One region of the Mesorhizobium sp. Root695 genome, then DNA from elsewhere that is predicted to be linked to it. Evidence: riboswitches for the same ligand, from Rfam matches in the RefSeq annotation. Region 1 holds a riboswitch; each other region holds the start of a gene.
The links. Region 1 has a riboswitch for cobalamin ahead of ASD99_RS05455 (CbtB domain-containing protein). Riboswitches for the same ligand answer to the same signal wherever they lie in the genome.
Positions count from the first base shown of each region.

Region 2: it holds a riboswitch for cobalamin, as region 1 does, so the genes downstream of both, bluB (5,6-dimethylbenzimidazole synthase) here and ASD99_RS05455 (CbtB domain-containing protein) in region 1, are expected to answer to the same signal.
Region 3: it holds a riboswitch for cobalamin, as region 1 does, so the genes downstream of both, ASD99_RS01880 (aromatic ring-hydroxylating oxygenase subunit alpha) here and ASD99_RS05455 (CbtB domain-containing protein) in region 1, are expected to answer to the same signal.
Region 4: it holds a riboswitch for cobalamin, as region 1 does, so the genes downstream of both, ASD99_RS15110 (DUF1636 family protein) here and ASD99_RS05455 (CbtB domain-containing protein) in region 1, are expected to answer to the same signal.

Region 1 covers NZ_LMHO01000003.1:271,795-279,374, forward strand. The annotation lists gene ASD99_RS05445 (MFS transporter) at 1-786, shown strand, start outside; gene ASD99_RS05450 (aromatic ring-hydroxylating oxygenase subunit alpha) at 794-1,969, opposite strand; cobalamin riboswitch at 2,109-2,306, shown strand; gene ASD99_RS05455 (CbtB domain-containing protein) at 2,342-2,521, shown strand; gene ASD99_RS05460 (CbtA family protein) at 2,537-3,304, shown strand; gene cobU (bifunctional adenosylcobinamide kinase/adenosylcobinamide-phosphate guanylyltransferase) at 3,297-3,809, shown strand; gene cobO (cob(I)yrinic acid a,c-diamide adenosyltransferase) at 3,811-4,425, shown strand; gene cbiB (adenosylcobinamide-phosphate synthase CbiB) at 4,461-5,429, opposite strand; gene cobD (threonine-phosphate decarboxylase CobD) at 5,428-6,474, shown strand; gene ASD99_RS05485 (tyrosine phosphatase family protein) at 6,471-6,980, shown strand; gene ASD99_RS05490 (creatininase family protein) at 6,981-7,580, opposite strand, start outside.
Region 2 covers NZ_LMHO01000043.1:213,958-221,537, reverse strand. The annotation lists gene ASD99_RS27690 (TetR/AcrR family transcriptional regulator) at 1-455, shown strand, start outside; gene ASD99_RS33715 (hypothetical protein) at 549-1,532, shown strand; partial or broken gene bluB (5,6-dimethylbenzimidazole synthase) at 1,607-2,266, opposite strand; cobalamin riboswitch at 2,314-2,494, opposite strand; gene ASD99_RS27680 (histone deacetylase family protein) at 2,615-3,541, shown strand; gene ASD99_RS27675 (exodeoxyribonuclease VII small subunit) at 3,545-3,796, shown strand; gene ASD99_RS27670 (DUF2277 domain-containing protein) at 3,888-4,154, shown strand; gene ASD99_RS27665 (pirin family protein) at 4,194-5,114, shown strand; gene dxs (1-deoxy-D-xylulose-5-phosphate synthase) at 5,258-7,171, shown strand; gene ASD99_RS27655 (hypothetical protein) at 7,320-7,580, shown strand, end outside.
Region 3 covers NZ_LMHO01000001.1:374,895-382,474, forward strand. The annotation lists gene ASD99_RS01865 (hypothetical protein) at 1-312, opposite strand, end outside; gene ASD99_RS01870 (PqqD family peptide modification chaperone) at 357-785, opposite strand; gene ASD99_RS01875 (hybrid-cluster NAD(P)-dependent oxidoreductase) at 906-2,006, opposite strand; gene ASD99_RS01880 (aromatic ring-hydroxylating oxygenase subunit alpha) at 2,078-3,325, opposite strand; cobalamin riboswitch at 3,438-3,640, opposite strand; gene ASD99_RS01885 (DUF680 domain-containing protein) at 4,153-4,353, shown strand; gene ASD99_RS01890 (DUF680 domain-containing protein) at 4,425-4,625, shown strand; gene ASD99_RS01895 (DUF680 domain-containing protein) at 4,696-4,932, shown strand; partial or broken gene ASD99_RS01900 (ABC transporter ATP-binding protein) at 4,989-6,098, opposite strand; gene ASD99_RS01905 (alpha-glucosidase family protein) at 6,123-7,580, opposite strand, start outside.
Region 4 covers NZ_LMHO01000013.1:3,403-10,982, forward strand. The annotation lists gene ASD99_RS15090 (MFS transporter) at 1-878, shown strand, start outside; gene ASD99_RS15095 (D-arabinono-1,4-lactone oxidase) at 891-2,171, shown strand; gene ASD99_RS15100 (DSD1 family PLP-dependent enzyme) at 2,168-3,313, shown strand; gene ASD99_RS15105 (AraC family transcriptional regulator) at 3,318-4,151, opposite strand; cobalamin riboswitch at 4,432-4,638, shown strand; gene ASD99_RS15110 (DUF1636 family protein) at 4,767-5,135, shown strand; gene ASD99_RS15115 (ABC transporter ATP-binding protein) at 5,132-5,920, shown strand; gene ASD99_RS15120 (ABC transporter substrate-binding protein) at 5,971-6,918, shown strand; gene ASD99_RS15125 (FecCD family ABC transporter permease) at 6,948-7,580, shown strand, end outside.

The DNA.
Region 1 (7,580 bases):
ATGCAGGCCGAATCGCTGCGCATGGCGTGGTCGATGCTGGCCTGGACAGGTGGGCCGACGCTCGGCATCTTCCTCTACACGCGCTTCGGCATCTATGCCGCGCATGGTGCGGTGGCCGTGTTCGCGATGGCCCTGCTGGCGCTGTTCTGGACCTACCGGCTCGGCGACAACCCGTCGATCCGTCCGGGCAAGACGCGGCCAGTCAATCCGCTCGCCAATATCGGCCGCTTCATCGCGCAGCCCAGGCTGCGGCTGGCCTGGCTGATCGCCTTCGGCCGCTCCTGTTTCTGGACGACGTTCTTCGTCTACGGGCCGCTGTTCATGGTGATCACCGGCGAGGGCAAGCTGGCCGGCGGCCTGCTGGTTTCGGCCGGCAACGCGCTGCTGTTCATGGCCATCTTCTGGGGCAAGGCGGGAAAGCGCTTTGGCGGCCGCAGGACCATGACATTTGCTTATTTCGCCATGTCGGCCACGCTGCTGGCGGCGGGCTTCGTCGGCGAAACCGTGCCGCTGCTCACCGGCGCCTTCCTGCTCTGCGGCGCTTTCTTCACCATTGCGCTCGACGCGCTTGGCTCGACCGCCTTCATGCGCTCGGTGCGCTCCTATGAAAGATCGCAAATGGCGGCGGTCTATCGCACCTATCTCGACTTTTCCGAGCTGACGCCGCCGCTGGTCTATTCGGTGGTGCTGGTCTTCTTCGGCCTGGGCTCGGTATTCGTCACGCTCGGCCTGCTGGCGGCGGTCTGCGGCTTCGTGACCTGGCGTTATCTGCCGAAATCGCTTTAGTCGCCGACTAGGCGGTTGTCTCGCGCGCCGCATGCCGCTCGCGCACCCAGTTGTGGAAGCGATGCAGGTCGTATTCCTCGGGCATCAGCACGCCGGCTTGGTGGCGCATCGAGCGCAGGCCCTTCTGGTTGACCTCGCAGATCGTTGCATCCTCCTCCAGTACCTGCGTGCCGAAGGCAACGATGTTGTCGATGTCGGTCGCGGCGAGCGCCTCAGCCGCAAACAGCCATTCGGCGACAAGCTCGGTCTGCTCGGGGCCGAGCGGCACCAGCCGCACTGACCTGACATAGTCGACATGGCCGACTATGAACATCGACGGCAGGCTGGTGGCGTAGGTCTGGCCGGCAGCGCGTTCTGCTGATGTGAGGTTGGCGAAGACCGGCCCATGCGCCTGGCCGTCGCGCGACCATGTTTCGGCGCCAGTGCGCAGGCCGCCAGAAAATTCCGGTGCATCATTGTCGGCGTGTCGGGACCATTCGGGATCGTCATGCCTGCCCATCAGGCCGCGGCCATAGATCGGCACCAGCCGCGACAGGTCCTTGTGGACGCCCGGGCAATGCAGGCACTCGTTGAAATTTTCCCAGAAAATCTTCCAGTTGCAGTTCATCACCTTGCGCAGCACGTGGCCGCTCACCAGCCTCTCCAGCGGCCAGTTGCCGAGATCGCCGGAGGCGGGATCGAAGGATGCCTGCGCCGAGCCGGCGGCGTCTTCCTGCAGATTGACGAAGACGAAACCGCGCCACACCGAGAGTGCTACGCGATAAAGCGGATGGTCGGCTTTGTCGAAGCCTTCGGGCAGCGATTTCGACGGCACGCGCACGAGATCGCCGCGCAACGAGTAGGACCAGGCGTGGTAGGGGCAGGTGATCAGCCGCGCCTTCAGCCGGCCTTCGCTTTCCTGGCAGAGCTGCGAGCCGCGATGGCGGCAGGTGTTGTGGAAGGCACGCAACTCGCCGGTCTCGTCTCGCAGCACGACGATGTCCTGCGTGCCGATGCGGAATCTGCGGAAAGCCAAGGGTTGGGCTAGGTCGGCCTCGCGGCAGACGAGCAGCCAGCTTCTGTACCAGATAGCGTCGAGATCTTTTTGATAGCTGCCTGCATCCCAATAGGCCGATGACGGCAGCGTCGGCTCGGCCCTGGTCAGGCCGTTGTAGGGATCGCGCTCGCTGGCAATGGGCTGCATGGCTGGCTTCCTGTGAAGATGTCAGCCGACACCCGGTCAGGAAAATTGTCAATTGCGGCACCGGCGGGTCTCGGCTGGTACGACGCATTTGCGATGGTTGTCGGCGGAATTTGGTTTGCCGGACGCGAGGATTCTGCCTATAGTCGCCAATGTCGTCGGTTCCATTTTGGAGCCAAGAGGGAATGCGGTGAGGGCGAGTTTCGCCCGATGCCGAGGCTGCCCCCGCAACTGTATGCGGTAGTCCTCTCCATATGCCACTGAAGATCTTTTCTTCGGGAAGGTGGGGAAGGGCGCTGATCCGCGAGCCAGGAGACCTGCCGGCGACAGGAAACTGACTTCGATGCCCTCGGGTGGAGGGCGAAAGGACAAGATATGACTGCCGCTTCCATCTCCCTCGGCACCTCCGTCTCCTCGCAGTCGCGCTTCATGCAGCTCGCTCTTGCTGCGTTTCTCGGCATTTTCGTAATGGGCTTTGTCGGCTTCTCGCATATCGATGCGGTCCACAATGCAGCTCACGACTATCGCCATTCGATGGCGTTTCCCTGCCACTGACCAGGATCTGACATCATGAACCTGTTTCGCAACGTCGTGTTCATCGCGGCGATCGCGGGGCTCGTGGCCGGCGTCGTTCTCGCCTGCATGCAGGCCTATGCAACAGTGCCGCTGATCCTGAAGGCGGAAGTCTACGAACAGGCCGGCGGCGGCCATGGCCATGACCATGCCGCGGTACCGGCCGCAACGGGTACCACCGCCATGAGCACTGCGGCCCCGGCCGAAGCGACTGCTCCGGCGGAAGACGAGGGTTGGGCGCCGGCAGACGGTTTCGAGCGTTTCGCCTTCAGCGTGCTTGCCAATATCGTCACTGGCATCGGCTTCGCCTTGATCCTGGTCGCGGTTTCCGAATTCGCCGGCGGCATCGGCAATTGGCGCCAGGGCGTGTTCTGGGGGCTGGCCGGCTTTGCCGTGTTCACCCTGGCGCCGGGCCTCGGCCTTCCACCTGAACTGCCGGCCATGCCGGCTGCCGATCTGACCGAGCGCCAGATCTGGTGGTGGGCAACGGTGGCGGCGACCGCGATCGGCCTTGGCATGATCGCCTTCCGCAAGTCGCTGCCGCTGGCGATCCTGGCCGTGGCCTTGATCGTCGCGCCGCATATTGTCGGCGCGCCGCAGCCCGGCAGTTACGAGACGGCGATTCCGGAAGGGTTGCATCACCAGTTCGTGGTGGCGGTGACGGTGACCAATCTGGTGTTCTGGCTGGTGCTCGGGGCGGTCGTTGGCGTGGTGCGTGGCCGCTTGACGGGCACCGCGACCAACCTGCGCGACAGCTTTGCCTGACAAGGGATTGACCTTCCTCATCGGCGGTGCGCGCTCCGGCAAGAGCGCGCATGCCGAAACCCTGGCGACGGGTTTGCCGCCGCCATGGACTTATATCGCTACCGCGCAAGCCTATGATGACGAGATGGGTGAACGCATCGCGTTGCACCGGTCGCGGCGCGGCGAAGGCTGGACGACCATCGATGCACCGCTCGATCTCGCCGGCGCGCTTGCAGCCTTGCCGGACGATCAGCCGGTGGTTGTCGACTGCCTGACCCTGTGGCTGACCAACCATATGCTGGCCGAACACGACCTCGAGCTTGAATGCCATCGGCTGGCGGACGTGCTGTCGCGGCCGCGTGGTCCCTGGTTCGTGGTATCCAATGAAGTCGGACAGGGTATCGTGCCCGACAATGCACTCGCCCGCCGGTTTCGTGATGCCGCGGGCCGACTCAACCAGCAGGTCGCTGCTGTCGCCGATACAGTGCTGCTGATGGTGGCGGGGCTGCCGCTCAAGGTGAAATGACATGACCGACATCGACGATCAGGAAGAAGAACGCCACCGCGCCAAGATGGCCAAGCGCAAGGCGGTGCAAGATGCCGAAGTGGCGAGCAAGACGGTCGAGAAGGGGCTGCTGATCGTCAACACCGGCCCGGGCAAGGGCAAGACCACAGCCGCCTTTGGCCTGGCGCTGCGGATGCTCGGCTATGGCAAGCGCGTCGGCGTCGTCCAGTTCATCAAGGGCAAGTGGCACACCGGCGAGAAGGACGCCTTCGCCGCCTTCGGCGACCGCGTCGTCTGGCACGCGATGGGCGAGGGGTTCACCTGGGAGACACAGGACCTGAAGCGTGACATCGCAGCCGCCGAAGCCGCGTGGACCAAGGTGCTTGAGCTTATGGCCGATCCGTCGATCAGCCTGCTGGTGCTCGACGAACTGAACATTGCGCTGCGCTACGATTATCTCGATCTCGACAAGGTGGTTGCAGCGTTGAAGGCCCGGCGCGAGGGCCTGCACGTCGTCGTCACCGGCCGCAACGCCAAGCCGGCGCTGGTCGAGGCCGCCGACCTCGTCACCGAGATGGGCGCGACCAAGCACCATTTTTCCGCGGGCGTGAAGGCCCAGCAAGGGATCGAGTTCTAAGAGCTTCTACCCGCCCACAAAAAGGGAGGGTAAGATCAGGCCACAATGAAAATAACCGCGACCAACCCAAACAGCGCGATCAGCAATGTGTCGGCGACGCGATAGAGTTTCAGCGCCTGCCTGATGTCGACGCTGTCGGCTTCGCGCCGCCCACCTTCGCCCATGAAGACGTCGTCGACCAGCACGCCGCCGTAGAAGCGCGGCCCGGCGAGGGCGAGGCCGAGCGCACCGGCCATTGCCGCTTCCGGCCAGCCGGCATTGGGCGACCGGTGTTTTTTCGCGTCGCGCCACACCGCGTGCCAGGCATTGCGCGAATCGGCGCCCCTGACCAGGAAAGCCGCCAGCACGATCAGCAGCGCCGTCAGCCGCGATGGCGGCAGGTTGATCCAATCGTCGAAGCGCGCCGCCGCCCAGCCGAAGGCCTCGTGGCGAGGAGTGCGGTGGCCGATCATCGAATCGGCGGTGTTGGCTGCCTTGTAGGCAGCGCCGCCGGCCAGCCCGCCAACGCCGGTCCAGAAGGCGGGGGCGACGATGCCGTCGGAAAAATTCTCGGCCAGGCTCTCGATCGCCGCGCGGCAGACACCGGCCCTGTCCAGGGTTTCGGGATCGCGGCCGACGATTCGCGAGACAGCCACGCGGCCCAAAGCAAGGCCACCGGTGTCGAGTGCGTCGGCCACCGCCTCGACATGCTCGTAAAGGCTCTTCTGCGACAGAAGCGACGTCGCCAGAAGGGCAGTGATGATCAGGCCCATTGGAACGAACCAGAGCAGGATCTGCACGCCGAGGCCGATTATCGCCGGCACCAGCACGATGACCAGCAGCGCCTGGACACCACGCTTGCGACGCAGCGCGTCGGGATCAGTGGCGTGGTTGAGCCTGCGGTCAAGAAAGGATATCAGCCTGCCGAACCACGTCACCGGATGGCCGATGGCGCGAAACAGCCAGTCGGGGTAACCGAGGGCGAATTCGACGGCCAATGACAGGAAAGCGATCAGGACTGACATGAAGCTTCTTGAAGGAGCGGTGGACCATGGTGGAAGTCTTGGCCGGGCGTGGGCGCTTTTCCCCAACGCTTCGCGGCCTTTCGTCGACCTCTCGACCGGTATCAATCCGCACTCCTATCCGCTTTTCGACCTGCCCGCTACCACCCTGTCGCGGCTGCCGGAAGCCGCGCGCACGCGTGACCTGATAGAGATCGCGGCCAGCACCTATGGCGCGCCGTCGCCAGCCAACGTCGCGGCGGCTCCGGGCACTCAGATCCTGTTGCCGCGCGTCGCATCGCTGATCGCGCCCGGCAAGGCGCTGGTGCTGGGGCCGACCTATGCCGAACATGCCCGCGCAGCAGTGATCGCCGGGCACGAGGTGACCGAGGTCCGCGACTTCGCGGCCCTGGCCGACGCCGACCTTGCCATCATCGTCAACCCGAACAATCCGGATGGCCGCATCATCGAGCGCGACCGTCTGCTGGCGCTGGCTGCCGGTCTGCGCGCCAAGGGCGGGCTGCTGGTCGTCGATGAGGCGTTCATGGATGTCGGGCCGCGCGAGCACAGCCTCGCGGGCGATGTCGGCCAGGGCGGCATCGTCGTGCTGCGCTCGTTCGGCAAGTTCTTTGGTCTGGCTGGTTTGCGGCTGGGGTTTGCACTTTCCGATGCAGCGACAGTCGAACGGCTGGAAGCGCAATTCGGGCCCTGGGCCGTCGCCGGCCCGGCGCTTGAGTACGGCATCCTCGCGCTTGCCGACATCGGCTGGCAGGACGCGATGCGAGCATCCCTTACGAAAGCATCGGCGCGGCTCGATGCGCTGTTCGGCCGCTTCGGCGTTCTCGTCGCGGGCGGTACCCCATTGTTCCGCTATCTCCGCTTGGCCGATGCCGCCGATCTGTTTTCCGCACTTGGTGAGCACGGTATCCTGCTTCGCCATTTTGCCGACCGGCCACATGTCCTGCGCGCCGGCCTACCGGGGAGTGAACTGGAATGGCAGCGGCTCGAATCCGCTCTTGTCGGATGGGCGGCGCGGCGCGAGGATAAATCAAAGGGTTCAAAACAATGATCCATGTCTGCTCGCTGGCAAAGATCGAGGAAACGGTGGCCAGGACCGGCGCCGATCGCATGCTGTCGCTGCTCGCCGCCGGCACGGAGGTGGTGCGGCCGGCCTCGATCATCAGGGAGAACCATCTGCATCTGGTCATGCACGACATTGCGGTGGCGCAGGATGGCATGACGATGCCAGGCGAGGATCATGTGCGCGACCTGCTCGATTTCGCGCGCCGATGGGACCGGGCAAATCCGATGGTCGTGCATTGCTATGCCGGCATAAGCCGCTCGACCGCTTCGGCCTATATCATCGCCGCCGCACTGGCGCCGAAGCGTGACGAGGCCGAACTGGCGCGGACGCTGCGGGCGCTGTCGCCCTCGGCGACACCCAATCCGCGATTGATCGCCGTGGCCGACGCGTTGCTTGATCGCAACGGCCGCATGATCGAGGCGATCGAATCGATCGGGCGCGGCGCGGATGCCTTTGAAGGCACGCCGTTCGCGCTTAGGATAGACGGTTAGCTACTTCAGCCAGTCGGCGAGCTTCGCCTTGCGCACATCCCGCAGCAGGCTGATGAAGCCGTCAGCCTGATGTTCCGATGTCAGCCGGCCTTTTTCCGCCGTCGCGATGCTCGCATCGCCGACCACACCGTTCGGGTTGAGGTCGCTGGCGATCCAGGCAAAAGCGTGGGTGCCGGTGTGACGCAGCAGCGAGAATTCCTTTTCGGCCTTGGCGACATTGGAAATGAAATTGTCGGCCTTGCCCATGTCGACAAGATCGGGCCGGAAATGCAGCATCAGCGAGGTCTCGACATCGCCGCCATGGATGCCGTGGCGGTCCTCGAGCTCGGTGTACATGCCGGCCGGGCGGCCGAAGCGCTGCCAGCTGGTCTTAACCGCCAGCATGTTTTCACGCACGCGCAGTTCGCGTGTGACGATGCCCATGATCTCCTCGTTGCCGCCGTGCGAATTGACGACAATCAGCTTGCGCACGCCGGCGCGCGCGATCGACAGGCCAAGTTCGGTCCAGGCTTCGACCAGCGTCGTTGCCGGCAGGGTGAGGGTGCCCGGCGCGTGCAGATGCTCGTTCGACTTGCCCACCGCCTGGACCGGCAGGATGCG
Region 2 (7,580 bases), on a different contig from region 1:
TTGGCGACAAGAAGGGATTGCTGCAGGCAGTCATCGCCGAAATCGACGGCGAGATGGCGGCGCGCGTGAACGAAGTGGCGGCAAGAGCACCGACCCGCTGGCAGCGTTTCGTCGACGAATGCACGACCTATATCGAGATGGCGCTGGAGCCGGAAATCCAGCGCATCATGTTCCGCGATGGCCCGGCGGTTCTGGGGGATCCCGCGCAATGGCCGAATGCCAATGCGTGCATCGCTTCAATGACCGGCCATCTGACGACGCTGCAGGAGGAGGGGGTTGTCGTCTCCAGACTCGACCCCGAGACGGCCTCGCGGCTGATCAACGGGGCGAGCAGTCAGGCGGCGCAACGGATCGCCAATTCGAACGACCCCGAAGCGACGTCGGAAAAGGTGGTGACGGCGTTCAAGCAACTGCTCGAAGGCCTGCTCAAGAAGCCGGGTCCGCAATCGAGCTGAACTCCCATCGGTGGCCCGGCGCCACGGCCGGCAATTGACAATCGCCGGGTTGAGTTCATCCTCTGCTACCATCTCTGAGGGGAGATTCGGGGCATGTGGGATTTCGATATCGGCAAGTCGGTGTCCATCATGATGCGGACCTGGCCGTTCATTGTCTTTCGCATGATCGTCTATTTCGGCATCACGCTGGCCTATATCATGGCGACCGGCACCGGCGCCTCCGTCGGCTACGGCGTCGGCCATATCTCCACCGATCCCGACGGGCCGCTGTCCTTTGCCCTGTGGGGCGGCGTGGTCGGCTTCGGCATTGTCTCGATCGCCGTCTACTGGATCCGCGAATACATCCTTTATGTCGTCAAGGCCGGTCACATCGCCGTCATGGTCCATCTGATCGACGGCCGCGACATTCCCGGTGGCCAGGACCAGATTGCCTACGCCAAGGACATCGTGACCCAGCGTTTTGCCGAGGCCAACATCCTTTTCGTCGTCGACCAGCTGGTCAAGGGAGCCATCCGCGCCATCACAGGCCTGCTCGGCGGCATCGCCGCCTTCCTGCCGATTCCGGGCCTGAGCGGCCTGGTCTCCTTCATCAACACGGTGATCCGCCTGTCGCTGACCTATGTCGACGAGATCATCCTCGGCTACAACATCCGCATCAATTCAGCCTCGCCGTTCGAGACGGCGCGCCAAGGCGTCGTGCTTTATGCCCAGAACGGCAAGGTCATGGTCAAGAACGCCGTCTGGCTGGCGGTCATCATGTGGGGCGTGTCCTTCGTCATCTTCCTGCTGATGCTGGCGCCCGCCGGCGCCATTCTCTTCCTGATGCCTGGCCAACTCGCCGGTTGGGCCTTCGTGCTCGCTATCGTCTTCGCCTGGGCCTTCAAGGCGGCGTTCATCGAGCCTTTCGCCATCGCCTGCCTGATGCAGGTCTATTTCAAGACCATCGCGGGCCAGGTGCCAGATCCGGCCTGGGACGCCCGGCTGGCCGAGGCGTCGTCGAAGTTCAGGGAGCTCAAGGACAAGGCGCTGGCCTCCTTCGGCGGCTCGCGCTGGGGCACGGCCGGCGCGACACGCTGATCCGGTGCGGCATCGACAGCGTTGAGACGCGCCACGGTTGACTTCAGCGGCACCTCACCTTGGCCGCAAAAAATCTCGCTCATGATCAACTCCGACAGCGGCAGCCGGCGTCCCCAGCCATGCGTTTCGAGATCCGGTCTTGGCGCGAACTCGGAAACACGGCCGACGCAGAGATAGGCGACCGGCGTCACATGATCGGGAATCGACAGCAGGCTTTTCAGCGCCTGCGCCTCGATGATGCTGACCCAACCGACACCGACGCCTTCGGCGCGCGCCGCCAGCCAGAAATTCTGCACCGCGCAGACCGTGCTGTAGAGGTCCATCTCAGGATTGTGCAAGCGGCCCAGCGGCGAGCCCTTCGAACGCTGCCGGTCGCAGGTGATGCAGATGTTGAGCGCGCTTTCGCAGATGCCTTCCAGCTTGAGCTTGCGGTAGAGCGCCTGGCGCTCTTCCTCAATGGCGGGCAGTTCCTGCTCGCGCGCAGCCAGGAAAAGATCGCGCACCTTTTCCCGCCGCCCGGCATCGCGAATGACGATGAAGTTCCAAGGCTGCATGAAGCCGACCGACGGCGCATGATGAGCGGCAAGCAGCAGCCGCGCCAGCACCTCATCGTCGAGCGCGGTGGGCAGGAAATGGCTGCGCACGTCACGCCGCGTGAACATGGCGCGATAGACCGCATCGCGCGCTTTCTTGTCAAACCCATCGTCAATGGCAGTGGTCATGTGCTCCGGCATCGCTTGTCCCCTTGCGATTGCAATCGATGTCGTCCGCCTGACCATGCGGATGACGATGCCTGCCAGGCCGGTCTTCTGGCTCGGGATCAACCCGCGTCCGGTGCCTTCCCGTCATCGACAGTGGCATTTACCGGCGCGGTCCCCCTTACAGCGTTGGGCACGCCACGGAATTCAACCGTGTTCCCGATTCTCCCGCTTGCGGCGGGCACCAGGCAGTGCCGGGGACCTTACGCTGAAGCGCTGAGGACGCCAATGCCCGCAGCCACACGAATGGCGCAGGCGTGATTTTCCCCAGTCATCGGCCGCCTGCGCATGGCCTTTGTCGATCCGGGTCACTAGATTGGGACGATGGCCACTCGTCTCTACACCCATCCGATCTTCCTCGAGCACCTCACGCCGCCCGGCCATCCCGAGCGGCCGGACCGCTTGCGCGCCATTGAGCGCGTGCTCGAAGACGAAGCCTTTGCCGGGCTCGATCGCGTCCAGGCACCGGAAGGCGACGAGGCCACCATCCTCTATGCGCATCCCGCCGATTTCGTCGCCCGCGTTCGCGCCGCCATTCCCGACGAAGGGATCGCGCGCATCGACGCCGACACGTCAGTCAGCCCGAAGAGCTGGCAGGCGGCGATCACCGCGATCGGTGCCGCCAACGCCGCCGTTGACGACGTCTTTTCAGGCCGCGCCGACAACGTCTTCGTCGCCGCCCGGCCGCCCGGCCACCATGCCGAAAAGACCACGGCCATGGGCTTCTGCCTGTTCAACACAGCGGCGGTCGCGGCGCGTTATGCGCAGAAGAAACACGGTGTCGAGCGCGTTGCCGTCGTCGACTGGGACGTGCATCACGGCAACGGCACGCAGGATATTTTCTGGGACGATCCGTCGGTGCTCTATTGCTCGACGCACCAGATGCCGCTTTACCCCGGCACCGGGGCAAAAAGCGAAACCGGCGCCGGCAACATCGTCAACGCGCCGCTGGCGCCGCAGACCGGCAGTGAGGTTTTTCGCGATGCCTTCCTGTCGCGCGTGCTGCCGGCGCTCGATAATTTCGCGCCCGACCTGATCATCATTTCGGCCGGGTTCGACGCGCACCACCGCGACCCGCTGGCCGAGATCAACCTGACCGAGGATGATTTCGACTGGGCGACCGGCCAGCTGATGCAGAGCGCCGCGCGCCACAGCGGCAACCGGCTCGTCAGTCTGCTTGAGGGTGGCTACGATCTGCAGGGATTGGCATTTTCGGTCGCCGCCCATGTCGGGCGGCTGATGAAAGGATGAATGATGGCTGGTGAGACCAACGAAGACGTCAAGGCGATGAGCTTCGAACAGGCACTCGACGCGCTGGAGAAGATCGTCGATGATCTGGAGCGTGGCGACGTGCCGCTCGACCAGTCGATCAGGATCTATGAGCGCGGCGAGGCGCTGAAGGCACATTGCGACCGGCTGCTGAAGGCCGCCGAGGACAAGGTCGAGAAGATCAGGCTGTCGCGTGACGGCAAGCCGGTTGGAACGGAGCCGCTCGATGCGGACTGAGGCACGCAGCCGTCTCACGGACACGATCATGATTGAGGATAGAACTCGTCTCGATTGAAAACGCTCCAGGACAAGAGGAGATACGGAAGCGATGTGCAGAAACATCAAGACCCTGTTCAATTTTGACCCGCCCGCAACCAACGACGAAGTCCGCGACGCGGCACTTCAGTTTGTCCGCAAGCTGAGCGGAACGACGCGGCCCTCGAAGCAGAACCAGCATGCTTTCGACCACGCGGTCGAAGCCATTGCCGCATCGGCGCGCGAACTGCTCGATTCCATGGAAACCCATCAGCATCCGCGCAATCGCGAAGAGGTGGCGGCCAAACTGCGGGCAAAGGCGGCGATCCGCTTTGCCTGACGCGGCCAAGCAGGCATTGCCCGCTGACAAGGAGATCTCGTGAGCTTCTTTCCCGGAAACGACCCACAGGCCGGCGATGCCTTCGCCAGCGACCAGATCGAATTGATGGTCATCCCCAACGCCAAGGATATTGGCGGTTTCCAGGTGCGCCGCGCACTGCCGACCGCCAAGAGGCGGCTGGTCGGACCCTTCATCTTCTTCGACCGCATGGGTCCGGCGATCCTGCGGGCCGGCCAGGCACTGGATGTCCGTCCCCATCCGCATATCGGTCTGTCGACCGTCACCTATCTGTTCGACGGCAAGATCCGGCATCGCGATTCACTCGGCACCGAAATGGTCATCCAGCCCGGCGACGTGAATTTGATGACCGCTGGCCGCGGCATCGTCCATTCCGAGCGCACGCCGGAGGAACTGCGCGGCACGCCGATGTCGATCTCCGGCCTGCAGACATGGCTGGCCTTGCCGGACGGCAAGGAAGAAGTGGCGCCGGTGTTCGAGAACACCGCAGCGCTACGGCTGCCCGAGATCGACGCAGAGGGCGTCAGCGGACGCGTCGTCATTGGTGATTTCCAGGGATTGCGGTCTCCGGTCAGGGCTGACTCCGACACGCTCTATGCCGACTTGCGCCTGACGCCCGGCGCCAGCGTGAAAATCCCGGCCGATGCAGAAGAACGCGCCATCTACACGCTGGAAGGCGAGGTCTCGATATCAGGCGACGTCTTTCCGGCCGAACGGCTGCTGGTGTTTCGGCCCGGTGACGAGATCGTCGTATCGTCGCTGATCGGCGCGCATTTCATGCTGTTTGGCGGCGCCTCGCTCGGCTCACAGCGCTACATCTGGTGGAATTTCGTCTCGTCATCCAAGGAACGCATCGAGCAGGCCAAGCAGGAATGGAAGACGGGCCGTTTCGATATCGTTCCCGGAGATGAGGAAGAGTTTATTCCGCTGCCGGAAAGCTAATGCATGTCGCCCAAAAGTGGCCCCGGTTTTGGGAGAACGACATGCATAAGAACAAAGGCCACAGCCTGATCCGCGTCACTGATGCGCATTTACTTTCGCCGGCCGGCGGCCTATTTCGCCCATCAACCGAAAGCCTGACACCCGTGAACGCAACGCCGCATACGCCTCTTCTCGACAAGGTCCGTATCCCGGCCGACCTGCGCACGCTTGCCGAGAGCGACCTGCCGCAACTGGCATTCGAGCTTCGCGCCGAGCTGATCGACGCCGTCTCCCGCACCGGCGGCCACCTTGGTGCCGGCCTTGGCGTGGTCGAGCTGACGGTGGCGCTGCACTATGTCTTCAACACGCCCGATGACCGGCTGATCTGGGATGTTGGCCACCAGGCCTATCCGCACAAGATCCTGACCGGTCGCCGCGACCGCATCCGCACACTGCGCCAGGAAGGCGGCCTGTCCGGCTTCACCCGCCGCGCCGAGAGCGAGTACGATCCCTTCGGTGCGGCCCACTCCTCGACCTCGATATCGGCCGGCCTCGGCATGGCCGCTGCTCGCGACCTCTCCGGCGGCCGCAACAATGTCATCGCCGTCATCGGTGACGGCGCCATGTCTGCCGGCATGGCCTATGAGGCGATGAACAATGCCGGCGCGCTCGATGCACGGCTGATCGTCATCCTCAACGACAACGACATGTCGATCGCACCGCCAACCGGCGCTATGAGCGCCTATCTGGCGCGTTTGGCCTCGGGCAAGGCCTATGTCGGCCTGCGCGATTTCGGCAAGAAACTGACCTCCTACCTCGGCAAGCGGGCCGACCGTGCGATCACAAGGGCGGTCGAGCATGCACGCGGCTACGTCACAGGCGGCACGCTGTTCGAGGAGCTCGGTTTCTATCACATCGGCCCGATCGACGGTCACAATCTGGAGCATCTGATCCCGGTTCTGAAAAATGTCCGCGACAATGGCGAAGGCCCGGTGCTGATCCATGTCGTCACCCAGAAGGGCAAGGGCTACGCGCCGGCGGAGGCCGCCGCCGACAAGTATCACGGCGTCAACAAGTTCGACGTCATCACCGGCGCCCAGGCCAAGGCGCCGGCCAACGCACCGGCCTACACCAAAGTGTTTGCCGAAAGCCTGGTCCAGGAGGGCCGTGAAGACGACCGCATCGTCGCCGTCACCGCCGCCATGCCGGGCGGCACCGGCCTCGACCTGTTCGGCGAAGCGTTTCCGTCGCGGATTTTCGATGTCGGCATTGCCGAACAGCACGCGGTGACCTTTGCCGCTGGCCTCGCCACCGAAGGTTACAAGCCGTTCGCGGCGATCTATTCGACCTTCCTGCAGCGCGCCTACGACCAGGTCGTCCACGACGTCGCCATCCAGAAATTGCCGGTGCGCTTTCCCATCGACCGCGCCGGCTTCGTCGGCGCCGATGGCGCCACCCATTGCGGCGCTTTCGACACCACTTTCCTGGCGACCTTGCCGGGTTTCGTCGTCATGGCGGCGGCCGACGAGGCGGAGTTGCGCCACATGGTGCGCACCGCGGCGAGTTATGATGAGGGCCCGATCGCCTTCCGCTATCCGCGCGGCAACGGCGTCGGCGTCGACATGCCGGAACGTGGCTCGGTGCTCGAAATCGGCAAGGGCCGCATCGTCAAGGAGGGCACCAAGGTAGCGCTGCTGTCCTTCGGCACGCGGCTGCAGGATTGTCTGATCGCCGCCGAGGAGCTTGGCGCTGCCGGGCTCTCCACCACGGTCGCCGATGCCCGTTTCGCCAAGCCGCTCGACGAGGATCTGATCCGGCGGCTGGCCCGCTCGCATGAGGTTCTGGTGACGGTGGAGGAAGGCGCCGTCGGCGGCTTCGCCAGCCACGTACTGCAGTTCCTCGCCCACGAAGGCCTGCTGGAAAGCGGCCTGAAGGTGCGCCCGCTGGTGCTGCCCGACGCGTTCACCGACCATGCCAAGCCGGAAAAGATGTATGCCGATGCAGGGCTCGACGCAGCCGGCATTGTGCGCACGGTCTTCGTCGCGCTCGGGCACAGCACTCACGCCCAGCGCGCCTGAATCAAAGTCTCAAAGACTTGAATCAGTTTGCCGGCCAACGATCTTAACGCATTGTTTACGCTAACGTTTGGCTTTTCGCTTACCGTGTCTCTTGGCCGTTTTTCAACGGCGCCCTGCTAGTCGTTGATCAGGCAGGGAGACAACAACAATGAAAACGCTTCTGTGCGGCGTAGCGCTTTGCGCCGTCCTCGTCGCGCCGGCCGTCGCCGAAACGCGCTATGATCGCAGCCTCGAAAAGGCGGCAGTGGGCATCGTCGCCGGCAAGATGGGCAATATCCGCGGCGGTTTTTCCTACAAGCAGGTGCCGCAGCTTGTGGTCGTGCCGGGAGCAGCGCCAGCGGCCGTGACCGAACGCCCACGCGAGGAAGCAACAGGCAAGCCGGCCGACGGTCTGTCGCCCGCCGTGGAA
Region 3 (7,580 bases), on a different contig from region 1:
CTCGGCGAGCCGCTTGGCAAAGCCGTGCTCGGTGAAATGCGCGTCGCCCCACTTGGCCGGCTCGGGGATGCCGGGGATGCCTGGATGAACAATGAAAATGCGGCAACTGGACGTTTCAGGTTGATCGTCCCTGGTCTCGACCAAAGCATGGCCGAGTGCATCCGCCAGCACGCCGGGGCCGAGATGCGCGGTAAGCTCCAGCCGGGGCAGGCGGATCTTGCGCACGACTGGATTGTACGCGGCCGCGCGTTCAGCGGCGGCGATGAGATGCCGGGCGTAATCCGGCAAGGTTTCGAGAGTGACGCGCGACATGGCCAAGTCCAGCGCCCTTCTATCGCGGTGCAACCGGCGGCTCGTCAGGATGCCTGTTTGACCGCCGGCCAGCCAACCGGCTCCTCGACTTCATGGATAGGATCCACGATGATCAGGTCGGCGAGGTCGTCGTGGACATTCACGGTGAGCGGCTCGCTCGTGGCGGCAAGCTCGGCAAGCAATTCGTCAGGCAGCGGCTGCGGCGGCGCATCCAGGCCAACCAGCAGCCCCAGCTCGAGCAATTGCGATACGAAGCCTTCGAGTTCAGCCGGGCCAATCGTCGAGGCGCCAGCGGTCAGCCCGATCAGAGCCTGGGCATCGACGCCGGACGATAGCGCCTGCCAGATCCTGCTGCCCGAATCGGAAAATCCGAAGTACTTCCCGCTCGAAAGATCGAGCACGACGGCTTCGCCGTCGAAGGATTCAAAGACAATGTCCTTGCTCGAAATCGCGTATACATCGGTATGACGCATTGCTCTTGACCCCCATAGCTGCGCGAGCAATCGTCGGTCGGCGCGGTCGCTCAGCTCATAAGGCCTGTAAACACTCGATTCTTTCTTGGCAAGCCAACGCGCGCGGCGGCTCCAAGCGGATCACGCCTCGATTTCGAGCGCCGAAAGCGGTTTTGAGCAACAGGCGAGGATAAAACCGTCGTCGATTTCGTGATCGAGGATACCACCATTGTGGCTCATCTCGACGTTGCCCGCGACCTTCCTCACCTTGCAGGTGCCGCACAGGCCGAACTCGCATGCGGCGGGAATCCGCACGCCCGAGGCCCGTGCCGTCTGCAGCACCGTCTGGCCGGCGACGCATTCGGCGTCGACATCCGAAAGCGCGAAACGGATCGGCGTCGCGGCTTCGGCGACAATGGCGGCACCGTTTTCAGCCGGCGACGCGAATGGCGCCGGGATTTCTTCCACGACAGGCGCCGCAAAGCTCTCCTGATGATATTTCGTCATGTCGAAGCCGGCTGAGTCCAGCATGCCGCGCACGGCGCGCATGAAGGGATCGGGGCCGCAGCAGAAGATTTCGCGCTCGCGGAAATCGGGCGCCAGCAGTGGCAGCCGGATCGCGTCGATGCGGCCCATATGGCCGAACCAGCCCTCGCGGCTCGACCGCTCCTCGATCATGAAGCCGAGCGACAGGCCGGGCATACGGCTGCCGAGCAGTTCGAGTTCCTTGCGGAAAATGATCTCTTCCGGGCGGCGTGCGCAGTTGACGAAGCCGACATCGGTCCATGGCGCGCAGTCATTCAGCCAGCGCAGCATCGACATCATCGGTGTCACGCCGGAGCCTGCCGAAATGAACAGATACTTGGCCGCCGGGTGGCTGTGCAGCGAAAAATCACCGGTCGGCCCATAGGCCTTGACGTGCGACCCGGGCGTCAGATGATCGAACATCCAGCGCGTGCCGATGCTGCCGGCCTGCGCCTTCACTGTCACCGCGATCGAGAACGGCCGCGATGGCGAGGACGACAGCGTGTAGGTGCGCATCAGCGGCCCGTCGGCGGTCGGCAGTTCCAGCGTCACGAACTGGCCGGGCTTGTAGCGGAACCAGGTCTGGTTGTCGGAGCGGAAGGTGAAGGTCTTAACGTCAGGCGCTTCGTCGCTGACGCCGATCACTTCCAGCACCTGCAGCCTGTCGTTCCACGGCGTCATCTGGTCGAGATGGCGATAGAGGCCAAGATCCGTCATCGCATTCATCCTCTTGTCCCTTTTGTTTTGTGCATGTCCCAAAACCGCTGCGCACTTTTGGGCGACATGCGCTAGGCGACGCTGCGCAGGGTCGGCCGCTCGCCTTCGGCAAGGCGCGGACCGATGAACGACGCGTACCATTCGACGAACTGGATCACGCCACCCTCATGCAGCTCCGAATAGGGGCCGGGCTCATAGGCGGGCGACAGGATGCCGAAGGCGTTTTCCTCGACGATGCGGCGGTCCTGGTCGTTGGTCTCGGTCCAGACATGGGTGAGGTCTTCGATGGTGTAATCGATGCCCTCGACCGCATCCTTGTGCACCAGCCATTTGGTCGTCACCGCCGTTTCCGTGGCGCTGATCGGCAGCACCCGGAACGTCACCGCGTGGTCGATGAGGATGTGGTTCCAGGTCGTCGGATAGTGATAGTGCATCAAGGTGCCGATCCGGTCGGCGGAGACGGTGTCGGAAAGGTTCTTCTTGACCGCCAGCTTGCCGGTCATGGTGTAGCTGACGGCATCGCGCAGCAGTGGCGCGCGGGTGGCGCGATACTGTCCGGCCGGATCGATGCGGAATTTGCTCGGCAGGCCGGCGGCCTCGCATTTGGCCCAATGCGCGACCATCTCGGGGTCGCTATCGGCGCCGTTGACGCCGGTCACGGTCGGCGCCTCGGGGAAGGTCTTGCACAGTTCGGGATGATTGGCGGCGCAGTGGTAGCACTCGCGGTTGTTTTCCCAGACCAGCTTCCAGTTGCCTTTCTCGATGATCGTGCTCTCGAAGGCGATCTTTGCTTCGCGCAACCGGTGCGGCAAAAGATAAGGTTCGATCATCGCCCGCATCGGCGCGAAATCCGCCGGCTCCTTGGCCAGGCAGATGAAGATGTAGCCGCCGACGTTTTCGCAGGCGACCGGCTTCAGGCCGAACTGGCTCTTGTCGAAACCGTCGGCCATCTGGCGGGCAAACAGCAGGCGGCCGTCGAGCTCATAGGTCCATTGGTGATAGGGGCAGACGAGCTTTGCCGCCGTACCCTTCTCGGTGTTGCAGACGCGGCTGCCGCGATGCCGGCAGGAATTGTGGAAGGCGTTGATCTTGCCTTGCTGGTCGCGGACAAGAACGACCGGATAGTCGCCGATCTGCACTGTGATGTAGCTGCCCGGCTTCGGAAGCTCGCAATCGTGGCCGATGAACAGCCAGTCGCGATACCAGATCAGCTCCATGTCGAGCTTGAAGTAGTCTGGATCGGTGTAGAACGGCTGCTCTAGCGAAAAGCCTTGCCTGCGGCTGTTTAAGAGCCTCAGCATGTCGTTGCGAATATCCATGTCCTGTCCTCGCTTTAAGGACTGAACTGGTGGTGACGGAGGAAGGATTGGACGCAGGCCGGCGATGCGTCGGACATGCACGATCCACCTCTTGACCGCCCACCGCGATCAGTCGAGTCTAGAAATCTTGGGCTGGTTTCCGGGCTCTGGAGTTGTCCTTGCGGACCATCGCGACACCTTCCCAGGCAGTTGCCCAGTGGTCTCCCGTTGCGACTTGAACTCCACCACCGTTGCGGGGGCAGCGCCGGATTCTGACCGGCTTCCCAATTCTCCGCCCCGTCGTCACGAAGTGGCACCTGAGATGGTATGATCTAACCACGATCGCGGACGCGTCATCGGCATGAAAACGACATCGTATCCATGCGGCGCGACACGCACGCGAAACGCCCCGGTTGGCGATTGCCGCGCTGAAATCCTATCTCCGCGGCGGCCTTCCCATCTGCAATCTCCTCGAAACCGACCCCTGACCGAGGTCAAAAAGGGTTAACAGTTTCGAAAAGTGACTATTAGCGGTCACTAAAATCGAACCGAACGGTTCGTTTCTGTTGACGGTGCGTGCAGGACGGTGTGAACGCTGGGCCTACGAAACAGTTGGTGATATGACTGGCGGCTTTGGCTAACATATTGATAAATATATGGAAAAAGTATTGTGTAGAAGCCCTTGGCGCAATTTCAAGTGGCGGATTCATGGTCCACACGGAACAACTTCGTGATTGGAAAAGGCAGACCGGTCCTACCACATCGGGGCTGTCCGAACGACGCGATTTCCTCCCAAGACACGCCGCTATACGGACGGGAAAAATACTAAAAATACTGGAGTACATAAAATGAAAAAGATCATTCTCACTGCCGCCGCCCTTCTGGCCATTTCCGGCAGCGCCTTCGCTAATGGTAGCGACCACTATGGTTCGAACGCCCCGGCAGCCACTGCTGTCGACAGCTCGTACACCGCTTCGGTCAAGAAGTCGGAACCGGCTGCTCAGACGCCTGCCCAGGGTAGCGACCGTAACCTCTTCGGCAACCACTAACAGCCGAATCACCAGTTGACGGGGGGTATGCCTGCCGTCCTGGCGAAATCCAGAAATTCAGGAGACTTGAAATGAAGAAGATCATTCTTGCTACCGCAGCCGTTCTGGCCATTTCCGGCAGCGCCTTCGCCGCTAGCGACAACTATGGTTCGAACGGCGCCAATCAGCCTGCCGCGGCGGTCGACCAGTCGTACACGGCTTCCACCAAGACATCCGAACCGGTTGCCCAGACGGCCGCTCAGGGCAGCGATCGCAACCTCTTCGGTCGCTAACAACCAATTTCCCAGTTGACGGCGGGTATGCCTGCCGTCCTGGCGAAATCTAGAAATTCAGGAGACTAAAATGAACAAGATCCTTATTGCTGCCGCCGCCGTTCTGGCCATCACCGGCAGTGCCTTCGCCGGTAGCGACAACTTTGGCTCCAACGGCGCCAACCAGCCTGCCGTCACTTCGGTTGACACCGCGCACACGAGCTCGATCCGCAACAGCGGTGGCCTCGTCGAGAAGCTGCTCAATTCGTCGGGCGACGTACAGAAGTCCGCCCCTCAGGGCAGCGACCGGAACCTCTTCGGCCGCTAACAGCCGAAGCTGATCTTCAAAAGAAGAGCGGCGGGCCAAGCCCGCCGCTCTTTTTTGGCCGCCTTTGCTTCCGGCTTTTGCAGCGCAAAGGAATGCCCATCCGTATCGAAGATATGCAGGTCCTCGCCATTGGCGCTCAGCCGCAATGTCGAGCCGCGCTTGACCTCGACATTGCCGGGCAGCTTGGTCACCAGCGGCAGATCGGCGCGGCCGATGTCGATATAGACCAGCTGGACCTCGCCGAGCTGCTCGACATAATCGACCGTTCCCTCGAACAGATAGTCAGCGCCGCTGGAGATGATCAGATCCTCCGGCCGCACGCCGAAACTCACCGCGGTACCCTTCGCCGAAGCCGGCGTGGTGATCGGCACGGTTGCCTTGCGGCCGCCGACATGGCTGACGACGGTCGGGTTGCCGGTCTTGTCGATGGTCGCCGGCAGGATGTTCATGGCCGGCGAGCCGATGAACTGGGCAACGAACAGGTTGCCGGGTTTCTTGTAGAGGTCCATCGGCGTGCCGACCTGTTCGATATGGCCGTCCTTGAGCACCACGATGCGATCGGCCAGCGTCATCGCCTCGACCTGGTCATGGGTGACGTAGATCATGGTCGTGTTGGGCATCGATTCCTTGAGCTTGGCGATCTCGATGCGGGTGGCGACGCGAAGTGCGGCGTCAAGGTTCGAAAGCGGCTCGTCGAACAGGAACACTTTCGGATTGCGCACGATGGCACGGCCGATGGCGACGCGCTGGCGCTGGCCGCCCGACATCGCCTTGGGCAGGCGGTCGAGATATTTGGTCAGCTGCAGGATTTCCGCCGCCTGGCGTACGCGGCGATCGATCTCGGCCTTGTTTTCCTTGCCGATCTTCATCGAGAACGCCATGTTGTCGTAGACGGTCATGTGCGGATAGAGCGCGTAGGACTGGAACACCATGGCGATGCCCCGCTTCGATGGCGGCACGTCGTTCACCACCTCGCCGGCTATTCTGAGCTCGCCGGAGGTGATTTCCTCGAGCCCGGCGATCGACCTCAGCAATGTCGACTTGCCGCAGCCAGACGGGCCGACAAAGACGATGAACTCGCCCGACTTTATATCGAGGTCGATGCCGTGGAGAATGTTCAGAGTGCCGTAGGACTTCTTCACTTGTCTTAGCGTGACATCGGCCATTGGTTTCCTCCCAGTGATTTGAATTCAGTCGATGCGCCCGAACCAGGCGCCGTAGCCGCCAAGCTGTATGGAGCCGCTGCTCGCCTGCCCCGAAAATCCGTGCCCGGGCAAAGGTTGCAGCGATCGGTTGCCAAGGTCAACCTCGGTCGGCCTGGCGCCCAGATTGAAGACGCAGACCACCTGCTCGTTGCCGGCGCGGCGCGTGAAGGCGACCGTGTCGCCCTCACTTTCGATGAAGGTGATATCGCCCTTGGCCAGCGCCGGATGGGCGCGGCGGAAGCTGAGAAAGCGCCGGTAGTGCTCGAGCAGCGAACTCTCGTCGCCCTGCTGGACATTGACCGCTTGCGCCAGATGCTTGGCCGGCACCGGCAGCCAGGGTTTTGCCGACGAGAAGCCGCCATTGCTGGCGCTGCCGTCCCACACCATCGGCGTGCGGCAGCCGTCGCGGCCTTTGAATTCAGGCCAGAAGCGGATGCCGTAGGGGTCCTGCAGATCCTCGAACCGCAGGTCGGCCTCGCCAAGCCCAAGCTCTTCGCCCTGATAGATGCAGACCGAACCGCGCAAGGACATCAGCAGCGCCGAGATGACCTTGAGGTAGGCGATCGGGTCGGCCTCATTGGCTGCCCAACGCGAGGCCGGGCGCATCACGTCATGATTGGAAAAGGCCCAGCACGACCAGCCGTCGCTGGCGACCTTGCCGAAAGATTCCAGCACCGAGCGGACCTTGGCCGCACTGATCTTTTCCGGCGCCAGAAAATCGAAGGAATAGCACATGTGCACGCGCTTGCCGCCGGCGGTGTAGGCCGCCACCACTTCCAGCCCGCGCTGCGAATCGCCGACCTCGCCGACCGCGGCGGTTGCCGGATATTCATCGAGCAGGGCGCGGAAGCGTTCGAGGAAGCCGAGGTTCTCCGGACGGCTCTTGTCGTAGAGATGGTCCTGGTAATTGTAGGGATTGACCGCGGGTGCGGTCTGGTCGTTGCGCTCCTCCGGCGGCAGCGGCGGGTTGTTTTCCAGGCCCTGGCTGTGGAAGTAGAAATTGATGGTGTCGAGCCGGAAGCCGTCGACGCCGCGCTCCAGCCAGAAACGGGTGACGTCGAGCAACGCGTCCTGGACTTGGCGGTTGTGGAAGTTGAGGTCGGGCTGCTCGGCCAGGAAATTATGCAGGTAATATTGCTGGCGGCTGGTGTCCCATTGCCAAGCCGAGCCGCCGAAGATCGACAGCCAGTTGTTGGGCGGCGTGCCGTCCGGCTTGGCGTCTGCCCAGACGTACCAGTCGGCCTTCGGGTTGGTGCGGCTCGACCGGCTTTCCTTGAACCATGGATGGTTGTCGGCGGTGTGCGACAGCACTTCGTCGATCATCACCTTCAAGCCCAGCCTGTGTGCCTCGGCGGTCAGCGCGTCGAAATCGGCCAGCGAGCCGAACATCGGATCGACGTCGCAGTAATCGGACACGTCATAGCCGAAATCCTTCATCGGCGA
Region 4 (7,580 bases), on a different contig from region 1:
CGGCCCATGCCGCAAGCGCCAACACGCTGATTGCGGCCCGCGCCCTGGCCGGGCTCGCCGAAGGCGGTCTGGTCGCGGTCGCCACCGAACTGATCGCCCGTTCGCGGCGCGCCGAGCGCATCGGCGGCCTTTTCGTCACCATGCAGACGCTGGCGCAATGCGCGCTTGCCCTGATGCTGGCGCTTTATGTCATTCCGGCCGCCGGGTCGGCAGGCGGCTTCATCGTTCTTGCCGTCGTCTGCGTGGCGTCGCTGGCGGTCGCCTTCACCGTACCCGTTGACTATGCCGACCTGCCCAAGGACGAGAATCTGGCCAATGTGCTGACGGTTCCTTCCCTCACCGCGCTGCTGTCGGTCTTCTGCTACTTCATGTTCTTCGGCGCGGTCTGGGCCTTTCTGGAGCCGCTTGGCGCACAATACGGCATCGATGGCCGCACCGTCGGCCTGATCGTCTCGGCCAGCCTCGCCGTGCAGGTCCTGGGCGCAATGACGGCCACCGTGTTCGAGGCGCGCATCGATTATCGCGCTGCCATCGCCACGATCGGTGTCGTGGCGCTTGCCTGCTCCCTGGTTCTGGCCGGTGGACCTGGCCTCACCACATTCTGGATCGCAGCTCTGGTCATGGGCTTCATCCTCTTGTTCATCGTGCCCTACCAGATCCGGCTGGCGATCACCGCCGACGAGACGCGCACCGCCGTGCTGCTGGTGCCGGCGGCCCAGCTGTTCGGCCTGGCGATCGGGCCGATCGCGGCGTCACTGCTGATCGATGGCAAGGATTACCGGCCGGTGCCGGAATTTGCTGCCGCCAGTACCGTAGCCAGCGTGGCGCTGCTCGGTCTGTTCATTCTCGTGTCGCGGCGTCGCCGCGCTGTTGCCTGAACTGGGGGCGCCATGTCGAACAGCTGGAGCAACTGGTCGGGCTTTGTCACTGCCGAACCGCGGCTGATCGCCAGCCCCGGCGATGCCGGCGAACTGGGTGATCTCATTCGTACCGCACCCGGCCCGGTCCGCGTCGTTGGCGCCGGTCATTCCTTCACGCCGCTGGTGAAATCGCAGGGCACGATCCTGTCCCTGGAAAGACTGGAAGGGCTGGTTTCGCACGATGCCGAAAAACATCAGGCGCGGGTGCGGGCAGGGACCCGGCTCGGTCCGCTGATGCACATCCTGCAGGGCATTGGCCAGGGCCTGCCCAACATGGGCGACATTGACCGCCAGGCGATCGGCGGCGCGCTGGGTACCGCCACGCACGGCTCGGGACCGACACTCGGCGCTTATCACACGCAGCTGGAGACGGTGCGGATCGTCGACGGGCTTGGCAAGGTCCGCGACTTCAAGCGGGCGGGGGATCAGGACATGATCCACGCCATCGGCGTCGCGCTCGGCGCCTTCGGCGTGCTCAGCGAAGTGACGTTGAACAACATCGCGACCTACCGGCTGCGTCGCCGCAAATGGGTGCTGCCGATCGCCGACATGCTGCGCGATTTCGAGATGATGATGGCCGCGCATCGCTCGGCCGAATTCTACTACATTCCGTTTTCCGGCTATGCACAGTTCATAGCCAGCGACCTCAGCGACGCAGCACCCACCGCGCGCCCGCCGGAGCAAGACGAGGCGGGTTTGAGGACGCTGCGCAGGCTGCGCACCGCGCTTGCCTGGCTGCCATCGCTGCGCCGCCGACTGATCCTGGGCGCCGTCGCGAAAGTGCCGGCCGAGGACTATGTGCAGGACTGGCTCAACGTCTATGCCAGTGACCGCCAGACCAAATTCAACGAGATGGAATATCATCTGCCGTTCGAGGAGGGACCGAAGGCGCTGGCCGAGATCATCGAACTGACCGAGAAGCGTTTTCCCGAGGTCTATTTCCCGATGGAGGTGCGCTCGGTCGCACCGGATCAATTCTGGCTCTCGCCCTTCTACAACAGGCTAACCTGCTCGATCGCCATCCACCATGACGCGGCGAACGATCCGCTGCCGTTCATGCGGGCGGCCGAGCCGATCTTCCGCAGGTATGGCGGCAGGCCGCATTGGGGCAAGATGCACAGCCTGAAAGCGGCGGATCTGAAAAAGCTCTACCCGCGCTGGGACGACGCCATGGCGGTGCGCCGCGACATCGATCCGGAAAACCGCTTCGTCTCGCCCTACATGGCCGACCTGTTCGGCATCGAGACATGAACGCCTATTTTTCCACCCTGTCGGATGCGCTGAAGGAAGCCGGCATCTTCCAGCCCTGCCTGCTGCTCGATCGCGACCGGCTGGACAGCAACATCGCTCTGGTGAAGGGGAGACTGGATCCCGGCCTTGCCGTGCGGCTGGTCGACAAATCACTCGCCTGTCTGCCGCTGCTTGCGCATATCGGCAAGGCGCTTGGCACCAATCACGTCATGACCTTCCATCCGCCGATCAGCGAGGCGGTGCTGAAGACGTTTCCGGATGCCGATCTTCTGTATGGCAAGCCGATACCGGTCGACGCGGCAAGGGCGGCGCTGGTGAAAGCCGACGCCGACTGGTCGCGTGTCTGCTGGCTGATCGACAGCGAGGAGAGACTGGCGGAGTACGGCGCGCTCGCTGCCGAACTCGACATCGAACTGCGCATTGCTTTCGAGATCGACGTCGGGCTGCATCGCGGCGGGTTTGCTGATCCCGAAACCTTGTCGAGGGCATTGAGCGCGCTCCATGCTCACAAATGGCTGCATTGCGAAGGGGTCATGGCCTACGAGGCGCATGCGCCGCTCATTCCTGGTCTGTTCGGCGGGCCGACGAAAGCCCTGGCAAAGGCGTCGGCGCAGGCCACGGCGTTCGTCGCTTGTCTCGGGGCCGACCAGCGCCGCATCCTGAACATCGGCGGCAGCAAGACCGCGCTGCTTCATCATGGCGGTGTCGCCAATGAAGTGTCGATGGGATCGGCCTTCGTGCTGCCCAGCGACTTCGATACATCAGGTCTCGAAGGCTTCCAGCCGGCGGCCTTTATCGCGACGCCGATGCTGAAAGTGGTCGAGCCAATGCTGCCCGGCCCGCCGGCTGTCACCCGCGCGCTGCAGGCGATCGGCCGGTTTCCCCGCAAGGGCTGCTACCTCTATGGCGGCAAGTGGATGGCCGAGCCGGTGTTCCCCCAAGGCATGACGACGAACGGCTTGCTCGGCCTGTCCTCCAACCAGCAATTCATGGGCTTGCCGGCCGATGCGCCCGCAAGGCCAGGCGACTACGCCTTCTTGCGCCCGACGCAGAGCGAGGCCGTGCTGCAGCAATTCGGATCGATCGCGGTGTTTGCCGGCGGAAAGGTCACTGATCGCTGGCCGGCGCTGCCGATGGCGTGATCGTCTACCCCTTCACCGGTATCCAGATTTCCAGCCCGCCATTGCCGCTGCGCGGGTCGAATTCGGGACCGTAGCGTTCGAATTCCGGCGCATCTGAAATCTCATGGCCGGAGGCCGGCAGCCATTTGTTCCAGATGGTGTTTACCGTCCGGCGGATGGTCGAGATGTGTTCGCGGTGGGCGAAGACCGCATATTTCTGTGCCGGCACGCGCACCCGGCTGAATTCCTTGGGCAGGTCGGAAAAGTCCGACACTTCGACGCCGGCAATGTAGTCGAAATTGCCGGCATCGTCGCCGTTGACGCAGACGCCATAGGCAACGTCGCCTGTCTCGCCCGGAATGTTGCCGATATAGGGGCCGAAGCGCTGCCATTGCATCGGAATGGCTGCGCTGGTTTCGCAGCTGTAGCGTTCGCCGAGACCGGCGATGAGGAACGGCCGGCTGGTCTCGAAACGCGGCGGTTCGAGGTTGGCAAGAAAGGACTGGTCCATCAGGATCGGCTCCACGAGGTCGAGCTTGTCGAGTGTGCCTTGCGCGCGCACCAGTTCCGGCGTGGTGCCGAACTGATCGCGGAAGGCACGGGTGAACGCCTCATGCGAGTTGTAGCCGGCATCGAGCGCGACGCTGAGGATATCGGGCGCTCCGCCGGCCAGCTTGCGCGCCGCCTCGGTCAAGCGGCGCGAGCGCATGTAGCCCATCACCGAGCGACCGGTTGCAGCCCCGAAAGCCCGCGTCACATGAAAACGCGACACGCCGCTGCTTTGCGCGACATCGTCGAGCGAGATCGCCTCCGGCAGATGGCTCTCGACGAACCACAGCGCTTTCTCGGTCGGGTTCATGGGGCTCCTTTTAAAATGGCTCGATTCACACGTGGCAGGATCATGGTGATGTTTCCCGATGAGGTCAGTTTGATCGAAATTGCGCTCCGCGCAAAACCGAAACGATAGGCCATCGCCTTTGCGTGGAAAGGGGTTGACAGAGTCGGGTCATATTCATAGCAATATGTTATTACATAACAATCAAAGGTGTTGCTTGTTTCCGTCCAGCCATCGATCATACCCATTGCCGGCTTGGCAAACTCAACCCGCAGAAATGCGTTGCGATGCGTTTGGGGGAAATCTACTGTGATTTCGTGATGGTCCCCGAGTCAAAAGGCGAGGGGTGAAAAGGGAACACGGTGAGATCCCAGGGGTCGAGGCCGTGGCTGCCCCCGCAACTGTAAGCGGCGAGCAAAATCCGCGAATGCCACTGGCCGGCAAGGCTGGGAAGGCAGGATGGCGCAACGACCCGCGAGCCAGGAGACCTGCCATCAGCATGAGTTGACCGGACGGGGTGTGCCGGGAGGAAACGCGAATCTCGGTCTTGTCGGCCGGTTCGCCAGCTTCCTTCCGTCGCCAGTTTTGGAAAGTGACGGAAAGTTGGACGGCTCCATCGATCCCATCCATCGCATCATCGTGTGCACGCTTTGCCGTGACCATGTGACCGGCGTCAGGTCCGGGAACGACCTTTGTACCGATTTGCGCTCCCGACTTTCGGCCCAACATGAACCAGCCGTGGCGAGCGGCGTCGCGGTCGAAGGCGTGGCCTGCATGGCGGGCTGCTCGCGGCCGCTGACGGTCGCCTTCCAGGCGCAAGGCAAGGCTGCCTATCTCTTCGGCTCCATCGACGCGCGAGCCGATGTCGGCGACCTCGTGCGATTCGCCAAACTCTACGCCTCGCTGGCCGACGGCTCGTGCAGTTCCGGTCAGCGCCCGGCGGGATTGGCCGGCAAGACGCTTGCCCGCATCCCCGGTTCGGGCAATCCGGCGGGCAGCAGCCGATGACTGTAGCGCTTCTCGAAGCACGTGACCTCTGCGCCATGGCGAATGGGCGGGATCTGGTCCAGGCGGTCAGCCTGTCGGTGGCCGCTGGCGACCGCCTCGCCATCATTGGCCCCAACGGCGCCGGCAAGACGACGCTGCTGCGCATGCTGTCGGGCATGTTACGGCCAAGTTCCGGCGAGGTGAAGCTAGCCGGGCGTCGGCTGGACAGGATTTCCGCTGCCGAGCGGGCACTGCACATCGCCGTGGTCGGCCAGACCGACCAGCCCGATCCACGGCTGGCGGTGATCGACTATGTCGAGCTTGGCCGCGTCCCGCACGCCGGGCTGCGGCGCAGGAGCGAGGAACGCGACATTGTCGTCGATGCGCTGCGCCGGACCGGCCTGCTGCCGCTGCTTGGGCGCACCATAGGCTCATTGTCGGGCGGCGAGCGCCAGCGCGCCCAACTGGCGCGCGCCATCGCCCAGCAGCCAAAGATCCTGTTCCTCGACGAGCCGACCAACCATCTCGACCCGCGCGCCCGCGGCGAACTGCTCGAACTCGTGGCCGGCTTCAGCATGACCGTGATCGCGGTGCTGCACGATCTGGCCCTGGTCGCGCCGTTCGCCACCAGGGTGGCGGTGATGAACCAGGCCCGTCTGCAAGCGCTGGCCGCGCCGCGCGAAGCGCTGACCCAACAATTGATCCGCGAGATTTTCGGCATCGATGTTCTGCGTCTGCGCCATCCGACCGAAGACCGCGAACTGACGGTGTTCGAAGTTCCAAACCGTGGCTCGCCGCCATCCTGATTGAAACCGTTCCGTATTCGACCCAATCCCATTCACATAGGAGCAAATTCTTGAAACGCCTAGCCTTTTCGCTTGCCTTCTCGCTGCTGACCCCCACGGCCTTCGCCTTCCCGGTCACGGTCGACAGTTGCGGCAAGCCGCTGACGTTTGACGCACCGCCGAAGCGCGCCGTCATCCATGATCTCAACATGGCCGAGATGGCCTTCGCGCTGAAACTGCAGCCATCGATCGTCGGCCTGACCGGCATCACCGGATGGTACAAGATCGGTCCCGAATTCAAGGCCGAGCAGGGCTCGATCCCGGAATTGGCGCCGAAATACCCGACGCTCGAAAACCTCGTCGCGGTCGAGCCCGATTTCTTCTTCGCCGGCTGGTATTACGGCATGAAGCCGGGCGGCGAGGTGACACCCGACACGCTTGCCCCGCACGGCATCAAGACGCTGGCGCTGACGGAAAGCTGCGTCCATCTCGACAAGAACCACCCCGCCGCCTCGATGGACCTGCTCTATGGCGATGTCGAAAAGCTGGGCAAGATCTTCGGCAAGGAGGCCGAGGCCGAAAAGCTCGTTTCGGGCTGGAAGACGCAACTCGCCGACATCACCGCCAAGGTCGGCGACCGTAAGGGAACGCGGGTGTTCCTCTATGATTCCGGCGAGGACAAGCCGTTTACCGCAGGCAAGTTCGCCATCCCCAGCGCCATGATATCAGCCGCCGGCGGCGACAACATCATGGCCGACATGGACACCAGCTGGGGCAACACGGACTGGGAAACGGTGGCGTCGCGCAATCCACAATTCCTCATCCTGCTCGATTACCAGGATGGTGGCGGCTACAAGAAGCTGCTCGATTTCCTGAAGGCGCATCCGGCCATGAAGGAGACGGACGCGGTCAAGAACGAGCGCTTCGTCGCCCTTCGCTATGCCGAACTGACGCCCGGACCGGCCAACATCGAAGCGATCGACAAGATCGCCAAGGCCATGCATCCGGAAGCGTTCTAACCTTGCGGCACAGGACATTCGCACTGGCCATGCTGGTGGGAGCGGCGGTGATCACCGCTCTCGCTCTGCTGTCGATCGCCTATGGCTCGACGCTGATCCCGTTGACCGATGTCGTTGCCGCGCTTGGCCGTGCAATTGGGCTGGAAGGGCACGACGTGTCCGGGCCGGTTGGCAAGATCGTCGTCGACCTGCGGCTGCCGCGCACGATCCTGGCCATCTGCGTCGGCGCCGGGCTGGGCGTCGTCGGTGCGCTGCTGCAGACGGTGACCCGCAACGACCTTGCCGACCCGTTCCTGTTCGGCCTGTCGTCGGGAGCCGCCGCGGGTGCCGTTTCCGTCATCACCGTCTTCGGCGACAGTTTCGGCATCTGGACGTTGCCGGTCGCGGCCTTCACCGGCGGCATACTGGCTGCCGGTGTCGTCCTGCTGCTGGTCGCGCGGGTGAGGGGGCAAGGCCCGGAGCGGCTGATCCTTGCCGGCCTTGCCGTGTCGTTCATGTTCACCGCCTTGACCAACTATCTGGTCTTTGCCGGCGACCAGCGCGCCGCCCACTCCGTGCTGTTCTGGACGATGGGCGGCCTTGGCCTGGCGCGCTGGGACAATATCTGGTTGGGCGCGCTGGGGGCGGGCACCATCCTGGCTTACGCGCTATGGAACCACCGC